DNA from 4 places in the Brachybacterium ginsengisoli genome. Region 1 is predicted to be linked to each of the others. Evidence: predicted binding sites of a transcription regulator. Region 1 holds the regulator's gene; each other region holds the start of a gene.
The links. The regulator LexA, encoded in region 1, represses DNA repair genes until DNA is damaged. The targets are predictions, from matches to a motif close to TCGAACANNTGTTCGA.
Positions count from the first base shown of each region.

Region 2: the regulator LexA is predicted to act here: its motif matches at 2,477-2,492, upstream of CFK41_RS01905 (Rv2578c family radical SAM protein).
Region 3: the regulator LexA is predicted to act here: its motif matches at 2,233-2,248, upstream of CFK41_RS17630 (HNH endonuclease signature motif containing protein).
Region 4: the regulator LexA is predicted to act here: its motif matches at 3,049-3,064, upstream of CFK41_RS10250 (DUF222 domain-containing protein).

Region 1 covers NZ_CP023564.1:2,599,311-2,603,900, forward strand. The annotation lists gene CFK41_RS11575 (HelD family protein) at 1-441, shown strand, start outside; gene nrdR (transcriptional regulator NrdR) at 653-1,135, opposite strand; gene CFK41_RS11585 (LysM peptidoglycan-binding domain-containing protein) at 1,165-1,557, opposite strand; gene lexA (transcriptional repressor LexA) at 1,727-2,431, shown strand; gene CFK41_RS11595 (ATP-dependent DNA helicase) at 2,558-4,579, opposite strand.
Region 2 covers NZ_CP023564.1:430,183-434,772, forward strand. The annotation lists gene CFK41_RS01900 (S9 family peptidase) at 153-2,210, shown strand; gene CFK41_RS01905 (Rv2578c family radical SAM protein) at 2,501-3,565, shown strand; gene CFK41_RS01910 (hypothetical protein) at 3,580-4,590, opposite strand, start outside.
Region 3 covers NZ_CP023564.1:3,943,053-3,947,642, forward strand. The annotation lists gene CFK41_RS17615 (MFS transporter) at 1-354, shown strand, start outside; gene CFK41_RS17620 (alpha/beta hydrolase) at 363-1,187, shown strand; gene CFK41_RS17625 (NYN domain-containing protein) at 1,215-1,763, opposite strand; gene CFK41_RS17630 (HNH endonuclease signature motif containing protein) at 2,517-3,914, shown strand; gene fdhA (formaldehyde dehydrogenase, glutathione-independent) at 4,102-4,590, opposite strand, start outside.
Region 4 covers NZ_CP023564.1:2,306,463-2,311,052, reverse strand. The annotation lists gene CFK41_RS10265 (TatD family hydrolase) at 1-748, shown strand, start outside; gene rsmA (16S rRNA (adenine(1518)-N(6)/adenine(1519)-N(6))-dimethyltransferase RsmA) at 745-1,632, shown strand; gene CFK41_RS10255 (4-(cytidine 5'-diphospho)-2-C-methyl-D-erythritol kinase) at 1,632-2,558, shown strand; gene CFK41_RS10250 (DUF222 domain-containing protein) at 3,075-4,590, shown strand, end outside.

The sequences.
Region 1 (4,590 bases):
GCGATGGCACAGGCGCACGACCTGCCGGTGACCGCGGTGAGCTCCGTCCGAGAGGGCGACCGCGACCCACTGATCGAGCGGACCACGGCCACTGAGCTCACGGCACGCACGACCGATGCCGTGGCGGCAGTGCATGAGGAGCGTCTGGGTCGGATCGCCGTCATCGCGGCGCAGGAGCGGGTCGACGCCCTCGCCGCGGCCCTGCGATCACGCAGCGGCCTGCCCTCGGTGGGCGCGGGCTCCGCGGGGGTGGACGACGAGATCGCCGTGATGACCGCCCAGGACGCCAAGGGCCTCGAGTTCGACGCGGTGGTGCTCGTGGAGCCGGCCGAGCTGATCGCCGCCCACGGCGCCGGCGACCTCTATGTCGCGATGAGCCGTTCCACCCAGCATCTCGGTGTGGTCCACGCCCAGGTGCTGCCTGCCGGCATCGCCGGGTGAGCCTCACGGCCGGCGGTCCCGGAACAGGGATCGGCGGCCGTGGCTTCCCCTCCACGACCGCCGATCAGGTGTGCGCTGCGTGAGCGCACGAGGGATATCTTAAGCACAACCGCAGGGCACTCCGCGCCAGATCCGCGATTTGGGAGGAAACCGATCTCCCTCGATCCGCCTCGGGCGAGGGCGGATCCTCGCGATCGACCCCGGGAGGGCCTCAGCCCGCCGACTCGGGGACCGACTCCCCGTTCTGCTTGGCCTCGGCGCGGAGACGCGCGATCGCCGACTCGAAGTCCTCGAGGGTGTCGAAGCCCTGATAGACGCTCGCGAAGCGCAGATAGGCGACGACGTCCAGCTCCTGGAGCGGCTGCAGGATCGACAGCCCCACCTGATGGGCGTCGATCTCGGCCTGGCCGCTGGAGCGGATGCTCTCCTCGACCCGCTGGGCCAGCATCGCCAGCTGATCATCGCTGACCGGCCGTCCCTGGCACGCCTTGCGGACCCCGGAGATCACCTTGGCCCGGCTGAACGGCTCGCTGACGCCGGAGCGCTTGAGGACGGAGAGGGAGGCTGTCTCCGAGGTCGAGAAGCGGCGGGAGCAGTTCGGGCACTGCCGGCGACGGCGGATCGTCGCACCGTCGTCGGACGTGCGCGAGTCGACGACGCGGGAGTCGGGGTGGCGGCAGAACGGGCAGTGCATCCGCCCAGAATACCGGCACCCTCGTCCGCTCAGCGGGCGGAGTCCTCCAGGACGGGCAGCTCGATCTGCTGGCCTGCGGTGACGCGACCGGTGGGCAGCTGGTTCTCGGCACGCAGCTCGGCGACGTACTCCTGGGCGCCCATGCCCTCGGGGGCGTACTGCTCGGCATAGCCCCAGAGGGTGTCGCCGTCCTGGACGGTGATCGTGACGGGCTGATCGCCCTCGGTGCCCGCGAGCGCCGGGAGCGCGACGACGAGCAGCACGGCGGCGGCCACGATCAGGCCGAGCACGAAGGCGGCGGCGGTCAGCAGCGCGCGACCGCGACGGGTCGGTTCGAGTCGAACGCGCGCTCGAGGAGCGGCCCCATCACGGGTCGACTCCTGCGCCGGGAAGGGAAGCAGCGTGGCGGTATCGGTACGCATATCCGAACTCCTGTTCGATCGAATGTCTGTGCGACTGTAACCCGGGGCGTCCGCGACACGCAACAGAAACATCGAACATATGTTTGGCTTCTGGTGAACGCCGCCCTACGCTGGGTCACAGGACAACGGAACCGCACGGGTCCGACAGACGACGCCAGGAGGCCGCACGATGACGCCGAGCACCCCCAAGCCGATTCCGCTGCGCGAGGATGCTCCGTCCGACGAGCGCACCTCGGGGCTCACGCGGCGCCAGCGGCTCATCCTCGAGACGATCAACGACGCGGTGGCCACCCACGGCTACCCCCCCACGATGCGCGAGATCGGCGACGCGGTCGGCCTGACCTCCTCGTCCTCCGTCGCGCACCAGCTGCAGTCCCTCGAGCGCAAGGGGTTCCTGCGGCGCGACCCGAAGCGCCCGCGGGCGATGGAGGTCGTCATGCCCGATGCGGACGACACCCCGGCTCCCCCGTCCTCCGCCCCGGAGCCCGAGATCATCCCGAACTCCGTGACGGTCCCTCTGGTGGGCAGGATCGCCGCCGGCGTCCCGATCACCGCCGAGGAGCAGGTCGAGGATGTCTTCACCCTCCCCCAGCGCCTCGTGGGCGACGGCGACCTCTTCCTTCTCCAGGTGGTCGGCGAGTCGATGATCGACGCGGCCATCTGCGATGGCGACTGGGTGGTCGTGCGCTCCCAGAACACCGCCGAGAAGGGCGAGATCGTGGCGGCGATGATCGACGGCGAGGCCACGGTCAAGACCTTCGTCCAGCGCGACGACCACGTCTGGCTGATGCCGCACAATCCGTCGTTCGCCCCGATCCTCGGCGATCACGCCGAGATCCTCGGCAAGGTCGTGGCGGTGCTGCGAGCGGTCTGACGACCCGCACCCGCTCGTCCGACGACGCCGCGGCCGCCCGCTGAGGGCGGCCGCGGCGTCGTCGCGTCAGGCCTCGGTGGATCGGACCTCGTGGGACCGGGCGTCGACCGGACCGACGACGGCGGATCAGGCCTCGGCGAGGCGGCGCAGCGCCGCCAGGGCGACCTCGGGATCCGTGGTCGGCCACAGCGGCGGCATCGACTCGCGCAGGAACCCTCCATAGCGAGCGGTCGACAGGCGCGGGTCGAGCACCGCGACCATCCCGCGGTCCGCGTCCGCGCGGATCAGGCGCCCGGCGCCCTGGGCGAGCAGCAGGGCGGCGTGCTGCGCGGAGATCGACATGAAGCCGTTCCCGCCCCGGCGGCCGATCCTCTCCTGGCGCGCGGCCGTCAGCGGGTCGTCGGGGCGCGGGAACGGGATCCGGTCGATGGTGACCAGCCGCAGCGACCGTCCCGACACGTCCACGCCCTGCCACAGGGTGAGGGTTCCGAAGAGGCTCGCGTCCTCCTCCTCGCGGAAGGTGCGCACCAGATTCGTCATCGAGTCCTCGCCCTGCACGGCGATGGTGAGATCCAGGCGGGCGCGGACGTGCTCGGCCGCGAGCTCGGCGCCGCGCCGCGAGGAGAACAGGCACAGCGCTCCCCCGCGGGAGGCCTCGACGAGCTCGGTGAGATGGTCCAGCATCGCCGGCGAGGGACCGTCCCGACCGGGCTGCGGCAGATGACTCGCGGTGTAGAGGATTCCCTGGCGCCGGTACTCGAAGGGACTGCCCACGTCGAGGCCGGCCCACGCGTTCGCGTCCTCCAGCGGCGGGATCTCCTCGGGAGCCATGCGCGCGGCGCGGGCCAGCCCCACCTCGCCCGCAGCGGGCTCGAAGCGACCGCCGAGGGCGAGGGTGGCGGAGGTCAGCACGGCTGTGCGGTCCTCGAGGATCGCCCCGCGCATCGCGGCGGCGACGCTGAGGGGCGCGACCTGGATGCTCGAACGTCCCGTGGCCTGAGAATGCGATATCGAGACGACATCGTCCTCCCCCGGCGCCGAGAGTCGCTCGCAGACGTCGATGATCTCCTGCAGGTTCGCCCGGACCGTCTTGCGGGCCCCGGCGGAGGAGTCGTCGCCGGCATCCTTGGCATCGGAGTGGGCGGTGCGCGCCTCGACGCGCAGCTGGGTGACGGCGTCCGCCAGACGCTCGGGCAGATCGCCGATGACGCGGCCGTCCGGAGCGAGCTCGAGGGCCTCCCGCAGCTCCTCCGAGGCGTCGTCCAGGGCGGTTCCGGCGACGCCCAGGCCGCGCAGATCGCGAACGGTCCCGCGCAGCATCCCGGGAGTGAGCACATCGGTGACCGCGCTCGTCACGCGGGTGGAGAGGTCGTGCGCCTCGTCGAAGACCACCACATCGTGCTCGGGGATGATGCCGTGGTTGTCGAAGGCGTCGATCGCGAGCAGCGCATGGTTGGTGACCACCACGTCGACCTCCCTGGCGATCTCCCGGCTGCGCTCGGCGAAGCAGTCCTCGACCATGGGGCAGCTGCTGCCGATGCACTGGGTGCCGGTCACCGAGACCTGGCGCCAGGCGCGATCGGAGACCGCATCCTCGAGCGAGTCCCGATCACCGCTGTCCGTCTGCTCGGCCCATTCCCGCAGCCGCCGCACCTGGGCACCCAGCCGTTCTCCGCCGTCCCGAGCAGGATCCGTGGAGGCCTCCGCGAAGAGCGCGCCGGGCTCGATGTCCACCGGGTAGCCGCCGGCGATCTTGTGCTTGCACAGATAGTTCGCGCGCCCCTTGAGCAGGGCGAAGGTGGGAATGCGGGGAAGATGCGGGGCGAGCGCCTCGACCAGGCGCGGGAGATCCTTGCGCACGATCTGCGACTGCAGCGCGATCGTGGCGGTCGAGATCACCACCGGCCGCCCGCTGACCAGGGCATGACGCATCGCCGGGACGAGATAGGCGAGGGACTTGCCGGTGCCGGTGCCCGCCTGCACGAGCAGGTGCCGGCCGCCGGACATCGCCAGGTCGACGGCCTCGGCCATCGTCTGCTGCCCCTGCCGGGGAGAGCCGCCGATGGCGGACACCGCCGCATCCATAAAGGTGGACAGGGGGATGTCCCCCGCCGCGGGGGCGGCGGGGTGCTCGGTCGGGGCGGTCATCCGTCAAGGGT
Region 2 (4,590 bases), 1.8 Mb from region 1:
GCGCTCGCCCGGCCCGGAAGGCACGGGATGCCCCGGTGCGAGTGCCACGAACCTGGGGGAATGGCGCTCGGAGGAGCCCCGTTTGTCACAGCAGGGCTACGGGATCGTGACGAGGATGGTGGCGCCGTCGGCCGGTGGCAGGATGGTGCCCCATGACACACGAAAGCATCGAGACCCTGCTGGACGCGGCCCGATTGGCCGGACTCGAGACCACCGAGGGCGGTCGGATCCTCGCGAAGGTGTCCCGCCCGGACGCGAAGGGCACCTCCTACCGCAGCAGCCTCGTCGAGATCGACGGCGACCGCCTGCTCCCGCTCACCCGCGGCAGCGCCTCCGTCGGCGCCGTCGCCGCGGCCGAGGACGGCACCACCTACTTCACCGCCAAGCGCGTGGGCGAGGACGGCGAGGAGTCCGAGGACGCGCAGCTGTGGGCCCTGCCCGTGCGCGGCGAGGCCCGTGAGCTCGCCACCCGTCCCGGCGGCTTCGGCGGCCTGACCATCGCGGGCCGCCACCTCATCACCGAGCTCGAGGTGCACTCCCAGGCCGCCGACGAGGCCGAGCACGCCGAGCTCACGAAGAAGCGCTCCACGGCCAAGGTCACCGCCGCCTTCCACACCGGGTTTCCCACCCGCTACTGGGACCACGACCTCGGCCCCACCCGCCCCGTGCTCGCGATCGCCGCGCTGCCGGACGACCTCGCGCTCGCCGAGCGCACCCCGGCACCCGCCGGCGCCGACGCGAAGACCCCGTCGGCCGACGGGGACGACGAGGACCAGCCCACCCAGGTCCTCCACTTCCGCCACCTCGCGATGCCAGCCGGTCGGCTCCTGGACTGGACCGTGGACCGCAGCGGCGAGAAGGCGCTGATCGCGGTGCAGGACTCCCGCGGCGATCTGCTCGCCGTCCCCGACCTCTACCTCCTGGACCTCGTGGGCGGCGAGGCGCCGCGCCTGCTGCGCGAGGGCACGGCCGAGATCGAGCACGGCCCGGGCGAGTTCAGCCCCGACGGCCGCCGCGCCCTCGTCGGCCGGTACCGCACCTGGACGCAGACGGCCACGATGGGCGTCGGCGTCGAGCTGCTCGACCTCGCCACCGGCGAGTCGACCCCGGTCTGGCCTGAGCTCGACCACTGGGCGGACCCGATCTGGCTCGACGAGGACACCCTCGTCGCCACCACCGACGAGCAGGGCCGCGGCGCCGTGTGGATCGGCGGGGTCCATGACCCGGCCCCGCGCCGCCTCGCGGGCGGACCCGACCAGGACCTCGCCTTCTCCGGCGCCTCGGTCGCAGGCGGTGCGATCATCGCCTCCGCCTCCGGGATCGCCGTCGCCCCGCACCCCGTGCGCATCGATCCCGCCGACGGCACCGTCACCGCGCTGCCCAACCCGGCCGAGCCCGTCGACCTGCCCGGCACCCTCACCGAGGTCACCGCGACCGCCGAGGACGGCACCGACCTGCGCGCCTGGCTGCGCCTGCCCGAGGGGGAGGGGCCGCACCCGCTGGTGGTCTTCGCCCACGGCGGCCCGTGGGGCTCCTGGAACGCCTGGACCTACCGCTGGAACCCGGGCCCGTTCGTCGCCGCCGGCTACGCCGTGCTGCTGCCGGACCCGGCGATCTCCACCGGCTACGGCCAGGCGATGATCGACCGTGGCCAGCACGAGCTGGGCGGCGCCCCGTACACCGACATCATGGCGCTCACCGACGCCACGATCGCCCGCGAGGACGTCGACGCCGAGCGCACCGCCTTCGCCGGCGGCTCCTACGGCGGCTACATGGCCAACTGGGTGGCCGGGCACACCGGTGACCGCTTCCGATGCATCGTCACCCACGCCTCCCTGTGGGACACCGCCACGATGGGCGCGACCACCGACAACTCCGGGTGGGAGCGGCCGATGCGGGAGCAGAACCGGCTCTACAACCCCAAGGACTTCGTGGCCGACATCGTCGCTCCGATGCTCGTGATCCATGGCGACCGGGACTACCGGGTGCCGATCGCCCAGGGCCACGCCCTCTGGTACGACCTGCACACCTTCTCGGGCACTCCGCGCGATGCCGAGGGGCGCACCCGCCATCGCTACCTGTACTTCCCCGACGAGGGCCACTGGATCCAGGGCCGCGGCAACGCGCAGGTCTGGTACGAGACCTTCCTCGGCTTCCTGGACGAGCACGTGCGCGGCGAGGAGTGGACGCGCCCCGCGACTCTGGGCTGATCGACGTGCTGCGAGGGACGAGCGGCAGGAGATCAGCGGGATGGCAGGGCTGATCGACGTGCTGCGAGGGACGAGCGGCAGGAGATCAGCGGGATGGCAGGGCTGATCGACGTGCTGCGAGGGACGAGCGGCAGGAGATCAGCGGGATGGCAGGGCTGATCGACGTGCTGCGAGGGACGAGCGGCAGGAGATCAGCGGGACGGCAGGGCTGAAGTCACCGGGCGGCCGACGGGCGGGATGGTCCGTCGGTCGCCCTTGACATCTGTTCGAACGGGCGTTCGAATAGGGTCATGCGGTGGAGCGGGCAGGAGATCAGCACGGGGACCGGCGAGCAGCCGAGCACCCCGGCGCTGCTGGGCATGTCCGGGCTGGTGCGCAGCGTGCAGACCCCGGAGTTCCAGGGCGTCACCTTCCACGAGGTGATGGCGAAGTCGGCGCTGAACAAGGTGCCGGCCGCGAGCTCCATGCCCTTCGAGTGGACGGTGAACCCCTACCGCGGCTGCTCCCACGCCTGCGTGTACTGCTTCGCCCGCAGCACCCATCGCTACCTCGACCTCGACGCCGGGGCCGACTTCGACCAGCAGGTGATCGTCAAGGTCAACGTCGCCGAGGTGCTGCGGGCCGAGCTCGCCAAGCGCTCCTGGAAGCGCGACCTCGTGGCGCTCGGCACCAACACCGACCCCTACCAGCGGGCCGAGGGCCGGTACCGGCTGATGCCCGGCATCCTCTCCGCCCTCGCCGAGTCCGGCACGCCGATCTCGATCCTCACCAAGGGGACGCTGCTGCGCCGTGACCTGCCGCAGCTCGAGACCATCGCCGAGCAGGTCCCCGTGGACCTCTCGATGTCGATCGCGGTCTTCGACGACGCGCTGCAGAAAGCCGTCGAGCCGGGCACGCCGAGCACCGCCGCGCGCCTGGCCACGGTGCGCGCCGCGGCCGACGCCGGATTCCGTGTGACCGTCTTCCTCATGCCGATCATGCCGTGGCTGACCGACTCCGACGCGCAGCTCGACGAGGCCCTGGCCCGGATCGCCGAGGCGGGTGCGGCGCACGTGGTCCACGGCGCCCTGCACCTGCGGCCCGGTGCCAAGGAATGGTTCCTGGAGTGGATCGATCGGGAGCATCCCGAGCTCGCCACCGGGTATCGGCGCTTCTACGGGACCTCGTCCTCCGCGCCCGTCGCGTACCGGCGCACCCTCTCACGTCGGCTGGTCCCGCTGCTGCGTCGCCACGGGCTCGACTTCACCGAGGACGTCGACCAGCCCGAGCACCGGAGCCGGGCGGCGGAGGCCGCGCGCCGGCCGCGCCTCGCACCGGCGGCGCTGGATCTCCTGCCGCAGCCGGCGCTGTTCTGACCGGAGGGAGGGGCTCAGGCGACCTGGTCGGCCGGGGCGCTCCAGGTCGTGCACTGCCCCAGTTGGCCGCGGCTCTTCTGCCCGGCGACGACCCAGGCGGCGCGGGAGTCCTGAGAGGGGTCGCCGGCGCTGAGCGGTGCGCTCTGGGCGTCGACCGAGGTCACGAAGTCCTCCACCCGATCGGCCGGCCGGATCCCGGCGGGGAGCTGGAAGGCTGCCGCCGAGGCGATGCAGCTCAGCTGGAGCGTGTAGCGGCGCTGCGCCTCCTCGGCCTGCTCGGGGGAGTCGGCGAGGGCGAGCAGCAGCGAGCCGTAGTAGTCGTCGAGGTCCCCGGCGGCGAGGACGAACACCGCGTAGGAGTACGAGAGGTGCCACATGTACAGGCTCGGCGCCTCCTCGGCGGAGGCGTTCGAGAACCCGGCATCCCACTGCGCCGGCCAGTACAGGGTGCGATCGTCGTGGCAGACCACCGGGGCGGTGCCCGTGAAGCGCTCGGCCGCGCAGGAGGAGCCCTGCGGCGGGGAGTCCGTCTCGAAGACCACCACCCGCGGGGCCTCGAACGATATGCCTTCGGCCGAGAGCGCCGGGGCCCAGGAGACGGCGAGGCAGTCCGCCCCGGCCTCGAGGAAGGTGGGCAGCTTCTCCGCCGGCACCATGCCACCGGTGGTGGCGGGCAGGGAGCATCCGGTGGGTGCGGGCAGCTGCGTGACGAGCAGCGGGTTCTCGGTGAGCACCTCGCGCAGCTCCTCCGGCCCGCCGGAGGGGATCTGGTCCTGTTCCAGCGGCTCCCACACGCCGGGCTCCGTGCCGGGCGGCGCGGTGAAGGGATCGCTCCGGGCGATCGGGGTCGAGTCGCGGTCACGGTTCGTGAGCCACAGCGCGGTCAGGCCGCCGCCGATCCCCAGCAGCAGGAGCAGGGCGCAGCCGAAGGCGATGCCCGGGATCAGCAGTCCGCGACGCCGCGGCCCCGTGGTCGCGTCGATCCCCGGGGGCAGCGCAGAGCCCGAGGACGAGTTCGCGGGAAG
Region 3 (4,590 bases), 1.3 Mb from region 1:
GTCGCGCTGACCGGCGGCCCGCTCCTCGTGGCGCTCGGATCCCTGCTGCTCGCCCTTCCCCTGCCGCTCATCGCGGCGATCCTCGTGTGTGGTGCGATCGGGGCCGGCACGGCGCTGTTCACCACCTGCGTCGCCCCGATGCTGGTGCGGTGGGCGCCCGCCGACCAGATGACCCGGTTCCAGTCGCTCCTGGTGCTCGTCCAGCTCGTCCCGCCGGCGGCGCTGAACGGAGCCTTCGCCTGGCTGGGCGCGCAGGGAGGAGCGCTGCCCGCCCTGCTCCCCGCCGCGCTCATGGCGGTCAGCGCCGCCGTTCTGGGCAGACGGCTGCGCACCGAGTCCGTACGGACGGCATGATGGATCCCATGAGCGACGACGCCCTCTCGACGGACTTCCACCTCCCCGGCCACGGCGGTGCCCTCGTGGGCCGCGCCTGGCCGCACCCCGACCCGCAGTGGGTGGCGGTGATCGCGCACGGCTACGGCGAGCACGTGGGACGCTACGGCTGGGTCGCCGGCCGGCTGCACGAGGCCGGCGCCGCCGTCTTCGCCGCCGACCACGTGGGCCACGGCCGCAGCGACGGGACCCGGGTGCTGATCCGCGACTACGAGGACGTGGTCGAGGACCTCCACCTGGTGGTGCGCCACGCGGCCGGGGTGCACCCCGACCTCCCGATCATCCTCATCGGCCACTCGATGGGCGGCCTCATCGCCGCCCGCTACACCCAGCGGCACGCCGACGCGCTCGTCGCGACCGTGCTCTCCGGCCCGGTGATCGGCTCCTGGGCCACGGTGGACGACCTGCTCGCGCTCGAGGAGATCCCCTCCACCCCGATCGACCCGGAGACTCTCTCCCGCGACCCCGCGGTGGGCGAGGCGTACGCCGCGGACCCGCTGGTCTGGCACGGCGACTTCGCGCGGCCGACGCTCGAGGCGATGCAGACCATGATGCGCACCATCACCGCAGGCGGGAGCGTCGGGAACCATCCGATGCTCCACCTGCACGGCGAGGCCGACCAGCTGGTGCCGATGCCCGCGAGCGTCGAGGGCGTGGAGACCCTGCGCGGCCCCGCGACCTCGCGGATCACCTATCCCGGGGCGCGCCACGAGATCTTCAACGAGACGAACCGCGCCGAAGTGCTCGAGGACGTCGTGACCTTCGTGCAGGGCGTGCTCGACCAGCGGCGCTGAGCGCCGCGGCCGGGCCGGAGCTCCGGCTCAGATGAACTCGAGCGGATCGAACTCGTCGATGTCGATGATGCGCACGCGCGGCAGGCGGCTCGTGAACGCGGAGACGTCGTACTCGAGGTCGTGGAACTCGATCCCCGAGATGCTCTGGAGATCCGAGGCCATGAACTCGCGGAAGCCGACGATCGCGGTGCGTCGCTCCGGATCCGCGGCCAGGTCCTCCATCTGCGGGACGAAGTCCCGGTCATGGCTGACCAGCATGACGTCCGCCGGACGATCCAGCAGGGCCGCCGCGGTGCGCTGGATCGCGATGTCCACGATCTTGCCCTCGCCGCGCAGCGGGACCGGCTTGTAGCCCATCGCGATGAGCGCCTGGACGAAGCTCGAGGGCAGGCTGTCGTCGACAGCCAGGAAGAACAGGCCCTTCACGCTCTGATGCCACGACATCTCGGCGTGGTGGAGCAGCTTGTTCCAGCGAGGGCGCTCCTCGGGCTGGGGCCGCCGGCCGAGAACCGAGACGCCGAGCGTGGCGTCGATGTTCTCGCCGTCCACCAGGAGGTACGTGGTGCGTTCCGTCATGGGGTCGACCTTACGCGCTTCCGGAGCGGGACGAGGCCCGGAGGAGCGGGCGGTGGACGGGGCCGGGCCGAGGCGGGGTTGAGGCGAGATATCCCCAGGAATGTGCACACTGTGGAAGGCGTGAATGACGTTTCCTCCACAGGGGCGAATTATGCACATTCTCCTTGTGGGGAATGACGGGGTGTCCCAGGGCCTGCTGGAAGGGTGCTCGAGGGTTGCGCGGGGCATGGGGAGGTGTATACCGGCAGGTCGTGGAGGGGTGGTGGGTGCCGAGGAGGTGCGGCACCCGTCCCCGTGATCGGATCCCTGACGCGACCGTTCCTCCACAGTCAGTGGTTATCCACGGATTTGTCCCCATTTCTCGATGATCCTTCAGTAGGGGGTGTCGGGGAAATAGAATGGGGTTATCGCGGAGGTGGTTCGCGGGAGTGTTTCGAGTGTGGGGAGGGGGTGGTGGTGATGGGTGAGTTCGAGGAGGGGTTCGAGGTGTTCGAGCGGGATGGTGCGGCCGACGGGTCGGTGGCTTCAGGGTCCGGGCCGGCTTCGCCGCGCGGCCCCGTTCCCATCTCTGCTGCTGGCGCTGCTTCGGGTCTCGCGGGTCGTCTCGACGATGCTCTGTCGGAGGTCACTTCGTCGGTGGTCCTGCCGGAGTGGCGGGTGCGGGCCCGTAAGGAGCTCACGCGGGAGCGGGTCGTTCAGGAGGTCGAGTCCGATTCCATCGAGGCTGCCAGAGTCGAATCTCTGCATGGTCTGATGAGGCAGCGGGCCCGTCTCTACGCCCAGCATCTGCGGCAGGTGGCGGTGTTCTTCCGGGAGGATCCTGAGGTGGAGGGCCTGCTGGAGGACGCGGATCTGACGGCGTTGAAGATCGCGACCGGGCTGCGCTGCTCCTACCTTCAGGCCACCTCGCAGGTCCATGACGCGTATCGGGCGGTGGAGTGGATGCCGCTGACGTTCGAGTACCTCCGTCGCGGGGACCTGCCCGAAGCCTGGCATCGCTCCCTGCTGCGCCGGGTGCGGCGCTTGAGCGAGGAGCAGGTCCGGCAGGTCGATGCCCGGATCGCCGAGGTCGAGCTGCCCTCCATCTCCCCTGTCACGTTCGACAAGCAGGTCTCTGTCGCGGTCGCTCTCGCGACCGCGGGCACGCTCCCGACCCCGCCTTCCAGTTCCAGGGATGTGGAGGTCGTGGGCGTGGACCCGGAGGTGGGGACCGCGTCGTTGCTGGTGACGGGCCCGATCCTGGAGATCACGGGCCTCGCCCAACGGCTCGATCTCGCCGCGCGCACGGTCCAGAAGACTCAGCGGGCGATGCTCGAGGACGGGACGGAGGGGCCGATCCCGTTCGACCTCGACGAGTCCCTCCGCGAAAACGGCAGAGCCGCCTCGCTGCGGACCCTGAGATACGCGATCCTCACCCACTCGATCCTCGACATCGATCCGGTCCAGGAGACCCGCACCCCGTTCAAGCTCCTGGTCACCGTGCCCGTCACGACGCTGCTGGGCATGGATGACTCACCCGCGATGCTCGAGGGCATGACACCGATCCCGGCCGAGCTCGCCCGGGACCTGGCCGGGAAGGAGACGACCTGGCAGCGGATCCTCACCGACCCGATCACCGGCGCGCACCTCCCCGTCGACGCGACCACGTATCAGCCCACGGCGCAGATGCGGCTCCAGCTCCGGCTGCGCCACCCCGTCTGCGCCGCACCGGGCTGCACCCGATCGACCGCGCTCGCGGCAGAGGACGACCACATCATCGAGTACGACCACGACCACCCCGCCCGAGGCGGACCCACCTCGCTGTGGAACCTCCACCGATTGTGCTGGCAGCACCACCAGCTCAAGACCGCCGGCCTCATCGACCCCGACCGCGACCCGAGGGACGACCCTGCCCGCGAAGACCGCACCACACCCGCCGGACCGCTCGAGACGACCTGGAAGATCGGGCCGCTCCGCGCCCGCACCCGGGAACACACCGACCTCCTCACCCCCGAGACCGTGAAGACCCTCGACCAGGCCTGGACCCTCCACCAACGCACCCGCCGCGTCCAACAAGCACTGGCCAACCAGGACCGGACCCGGCCCATCCCCGACACCCGCCGCGTCACCCCACCCGGCGCCACCCCCGAGTACCCCGACCCACCCTACTGACCGCGCCATGACGACGCACTGTCCCGGTCTACCTGCGCAGATGCTCATATCTGACATGAGTGTGAAGTCTGCTGCCCGCCGCCGTCACTCCGCTCCCCTCACATCGATGTCACCCGGACTGCACATCGCCCGCTCCGGACCGCCGAGATCGGCGCAGGAGCGGGCGATGCAGCCGGGATCGAGCGGATCAGACGGGCTGGACCCTGCCGGTCACGCCGTGCGGGTCGATCACGTACTTCGTGGCGACACCCGAGTCGAACTTTGCGTACCCCGCCGGGGCGTCGTCCAGGGAGATCGCAGCGGCGTTCACGGCGTCGGCGATCTTCGCCTTGTCGTGCAGGATCGCCTCCATCAGCTGACGGTGGTACTTCATCACCGGGCACTGGCCGGTGGTGAACGACAGCGCCTTCGCCCAGCCCAGTCCCAGCCGCAGCGACAGCGAGCCCTCCTGCGCCGCCTCGTCCACGCCGCCCGGATCGCCGGTCACGTACAGACCGGGGATCCCGAGCGCACCACCGGCCCGGGTCACGTCCATCAGCGTGTTCAGCACCGTCGCCGGCGCCTCCTTCGCATCCTTGCCGTGCCCGCGGGCCTCGAAGCCCACAGCGTCCACACCGGCGTCGACCTCTTCGCGGCCCAGGATGCGGGCGATGCCCTCGCGCGGATCCTCCTTCGA
Region 4 (4,590 bases), 290 kb from region 1:
TGCGCAGATCACCATCGGCTCGGACCTCGAGGCGGTGCGCTGGACCGCCGCACTGCTCGCCTCGGAGGACTGCCCGCCGTCGCTGCGCGGCGGAGTGGCGGTGCACCCGAACGAAGCGGCCCTGCACGCCCGCGGACACGACCACGAGGGCCGTGAGCTGGTGGGGCTGGACGCCGCGATCACCGAGGTCTCCGAGCTGCTCCGCGGCCCCGGCATGATCGTCGTGGGGGAGTCGGGCCTGGACTGGTTCCGCACCTCTCGTGACGACGACCGGGCCCGGGAGGCGCAGATCGAGTCCTTCCGCGCTCACATCGCGCTCGCCAAGGAGCTGGACCTGCCGCTGCAGATCCACGACCGGGACGCCCATCGCGACGTGCTCGAGGTGCTCGAGGCCGACGGCGCTCCCGAGCGGACCGTCTTCCACTGCTTCTCGGGGGACGCTGAGTTCGCCCGCGCCTGCGCGGATCGCGGATGGTTCCTCTCCTTCGCCGGCACCGTCACCTTCAAGAACGCCGACGGTCTGCGCGGCGCGCTCGCCGAGGTGGGCCTCGGCCAGGTCATGGTCGAGACCGACGCCCCCTTCCTCACGCCGGTGCCCTACCGGGGCCGACCGAACTCCTCCTACCTGATCCCGATCACGATGGCGACGATCGCCGAGGTGACCGGCACCGATCTGGAGACGGCCTGTCGCCGGATCCGCGAGACCACCGAGTCCGTGTACCGCTGGCCCGAGGCGGTGGCCGCATGACCGACGCCGACGCCACGAGCGCGGGGATCCTGCTGACCGCGCGTGACATCCGCGAGCTCGCCGATGCCGCCGGGATCCGTCCCTCCAAGCAGCGGGGCCAGAACTTCGTCATGGACCCCAACACGGTGCGCACCATCGTGGGGCGTGCCGGGGTGGAGCCCGGGCAGGCCGTGCTCGAGGTCGGACCCGGCCTCGGATCCCTGACCCTCGGGCTGCTCGAGGCGGGTGCCGATGTGGTGGCCGTCGAGCTGGACCGGGGTCTGGCCGAGCTGCTCCCGCTCACGCTGCGTGCCCGCGGCGTCGAGGAGGAGCGCTTCCGCCTCGTGCACGCCGACGCCCTGCAGGTGCCCGAGCTGCCTGCTCTCCCGCGCGCCGGGGAGCCGACGGCTCTGGTCGCGAACCTGCCGTACAACGTGGCCACGCCGATCCTGCTGACCATGCTCGAGCGCTTCCCCTCCCTCCGCTCCGCCCTGGTGATGGTCCAGTCCGAGGTGGTGGACCGCCTGACCGCGGGTCCGGGTTCTCGCACCTACGGGGGACCCAGCGTGAAGACCGCCTGGTACGGCACGGCTGTGCACGCGGGCCGGATCTCCCGGCAGATCTTCTGGCCGGTCCCCAACGTCGACTCGGCGCTCGTGGAGCTGGTGCGGCATGAGGAGCCGCTCGGCACCGACGCGGAGCGGGAGACGGTGTTCGCCGTCATCGACGCCGCCTTCGCCCAGCGCCGCAAGACCCTGCGCGCCGCGCTCGCCGGCTGGGCCGGCAGTCCGCCCCGGTCCGAGCAGATCCTGCGCGCGGCCGGCATCGATCCCGGTGCCCGGGGCGAGACGCTGGGCATCGAGGGCTTCCGCGCCATCGCTCGCGCGGAGAAGGGCGTCGACTGATGCCGCCGTCCCGCCACCGGGTGGTGGTGCGTGCGCCGGGGAAGATCAACCTCTCCCTGGGCGTCGGCGCGGTCGACGATCGGGGCTATCACGCTCTGGCCACGGTCTTCCAGGCCGTGGACCTCTACGAGACGATCACCGCGACCCGCGCCGAGGGCCTGAGCCTCGAGGTCACCTCGGAGGTGCCGGGCGACATCCCGCTCGACGGGTCCAACCTCGCGCTGCGTGCGGCGGAGCTGCTGCGCACCGAGCACGAGGTGCAGGACGGGGCCGCGCTCCACATCCACAAGCAGGTACCGGTCGCGGGAGGAATGGGGGGCGGATCGGCCGATGCCGCCGCCGCCCTGGTCGCCCTGGACCGCCTGTGGGGGCTCGGCCTCAGCGGCGAACGGCTGCGGGCCCTCGGGGGTCGGCTCGGCGCCGACGTCCCCTTCGCGATGCTCGGCCATACCGCGCTCGGCCGCGGCAACGGAGCGGACCTCACCACGGTGCTCACCCACGGGGAGTGGACCTGGCTGCTGGCCGTCCCCGGCGGGCATCTCTCCACCCCGGCGGTGTTCCGTCGGTTCGACGAGATCGCCGCCCGCGGAGGCAGGGTGCCACCGGCGCAGCCGTCCGTCGATGATCGCCAGCTGCAGGCGCTCAGCAGCGGGAACATCGAGCTGCTCGCCGATACGCTGCACAACGATCTCCAGGCTGCGGCCTTCGCGCTGCATCCCGGGCTGGAGCCCGTGGTCGAGGCCGCTGAGCAGCTCGGCGCATCGGCGGCGCTGGTCAGCGGGTCCGGGCCGACGGTCGCCGTGCTGGTGGAGGACGAGTCCCAGGCGCGGTCGATCGCCGCTGGGCTGATGCGCGATGGGCTGGTCGAGTCGTGCCTGGTGGCCAGGGGGTCCGCCCCTGGAGCGAGCGTGCTCGAGGAGGAGTGAGGTCGCCCCTCGCTTCGCGGGCATCCGGCAGTGCCGTTCGGGCATGGCGTTACCGCGCCAGTCGATTTCCACTGTCGTCAAGGGATGTGCCGTCCTTTCGTGACATCTCCGTCGGCGTCATCCATCATTCTGCCTCTTCTCGGCGGTTCTGTCCGCGCCTCCATCATGTCGTCGTCGCGTGAGGTCGTCGTGCGTTCCGGCGGGCGAACCTGCGCAGACGGCCGTCGTCCGTCACGGTGACTGCAGAGTCGCGCTCTTTCGGCTCGAAGCATGCTCTCTGCCTGGTTCGATGACTGTCCACGTCGGCCCGACGCCGGCTTCAGCAGGCTTCGCTGACGAGGGTTGCGAGGGCGCCTCGCCGGCTTTCCTCCACAGAAGCTGTTTATCCACAACGATTCCCGCTGTCGGGTCGACCTTCATTCCTCCCCACGCCAAGTTATCCACAATGGAAAACTACTAAGAAGTAAGAGGGCTGCAGATCTTCCTCGAGTCGAACAGTCGTGCGAAACTGGATCCATGGCACACGATCCGCACAGCGAGCGCGCAGAGCGCTGGGAAGCATCCCAGCGCTCGCCCGGCTCTGCGCCGCGGGAGGCCGGATCCGGTGAAGCGGGCGGCGCCCGTGACGGTGCCGGGGCCGCGATGTCCGGCCCGCGTCGATCGACTCCTCTCCGGATCGAGGCCGGTGACGGTGCGCTCCGGATCGGGGAGTCGGATGTCTCCGCGACCCGCGCGGTGCTCGCCGAGCTCGGTGCCCATGGTGCGACGGCGCTGGATCATCAGACGCCCACCGAGGCCATCGCTCTGCTCGCCCAGCTCCAGGATCTCTCCGGGGCGATCGCCGCGGTCCAGGCCCGCGCGCTGGTCCGCTTGGAGTCCGCGGTCGTGGAGGACTGTCGGCGGCGCGAGGAGACCCCGGAGCAGGCACGGAGGATCGCTCGTTCCGAGGCCTCGAAGGCGATGAAGCAGTCGACCGCCTGCGCCGGGCGCTCCCTGTCCTCGTGCCGTCGACTGGTCCGATCCATGCCCGGGATGCTCGGCGCTCTCGCTGAGGGCAAGGTCTTGTCCACTTCAGCGCATCAGGTGGCCCGCACGCTCGGACCGGCGACTCCCGAGCAGCGCACCCTGGTGGATCAGGTCCTCACCGCCCACCTCCCGCACCTCGAGGGCTGCGGTCCGCAGGAGTGGGCCGGGGAGGCGGAGAAGGTGCTGCACGGCCTGGATCCGCGGGGCGCCGCCGATCGTCACCGCACGGCGACGAAGGACCGCTGCGTCACCGTGCGCCGCGGCGAGCACGGGATGTGCACGCTCACCGCGCGTCTGAGCGGGCTCGACGGCGCGCGGATCCGCAAAGGGCTCTCCCTCGCCGCGGAGCGATCTCGTGCGCAGGGAGACCGTCGCGGCCACCAGCAGATCATGGCGGATCTCCTCGCCGATGCGCTCATCGGCCGAGGCGAGGGGATCGACCCCTCCACGCTCGAGATCGGCGTGATCATCACCGACCGTTCGCTGCTCGCCCCGGATCACGCCGATGCCGCCACCATCGAGGGCTACGGCCCGGTGCCCTACGAGCACATCCGTCAGGAGATGCTCGAGGCGATGTCTCCCGCTGAGGAGGATCCGGAGCTCGCGATGACGCTTCGCACCCTCTACACCGATGCGACCGACGGTCAGCTCGTCGCCGCGGGTTCCGCAGCGCGCAGCTTCCCTCCGGCGCTCGCCCGCTTCCTCCGGCTCGCCCACCAGACCTGCCGGGCACCGTACTGCGAGGCGAACATCCGCCAGAGCGATCACATCGTGCCCTGGTCCGAAGGTGGTCCCACCGCTCTCGACAACGGCAACGGCCTGTGCGCCGCGGACAACCAGAAGGAGCAGGCGGGCGAGAGCGTCCGGGTCCTCCACGATGAGAACGGGGTTCGCCGCTCCGTCGAGTGGATGAGCCGCTACGGGCAGACCGCGCGCCGCCGCGGCATCAACTTCGACCCGATCGGCACGGCGGCCGGGATCCTGGATCGTGCGGCGAGGACCGGGG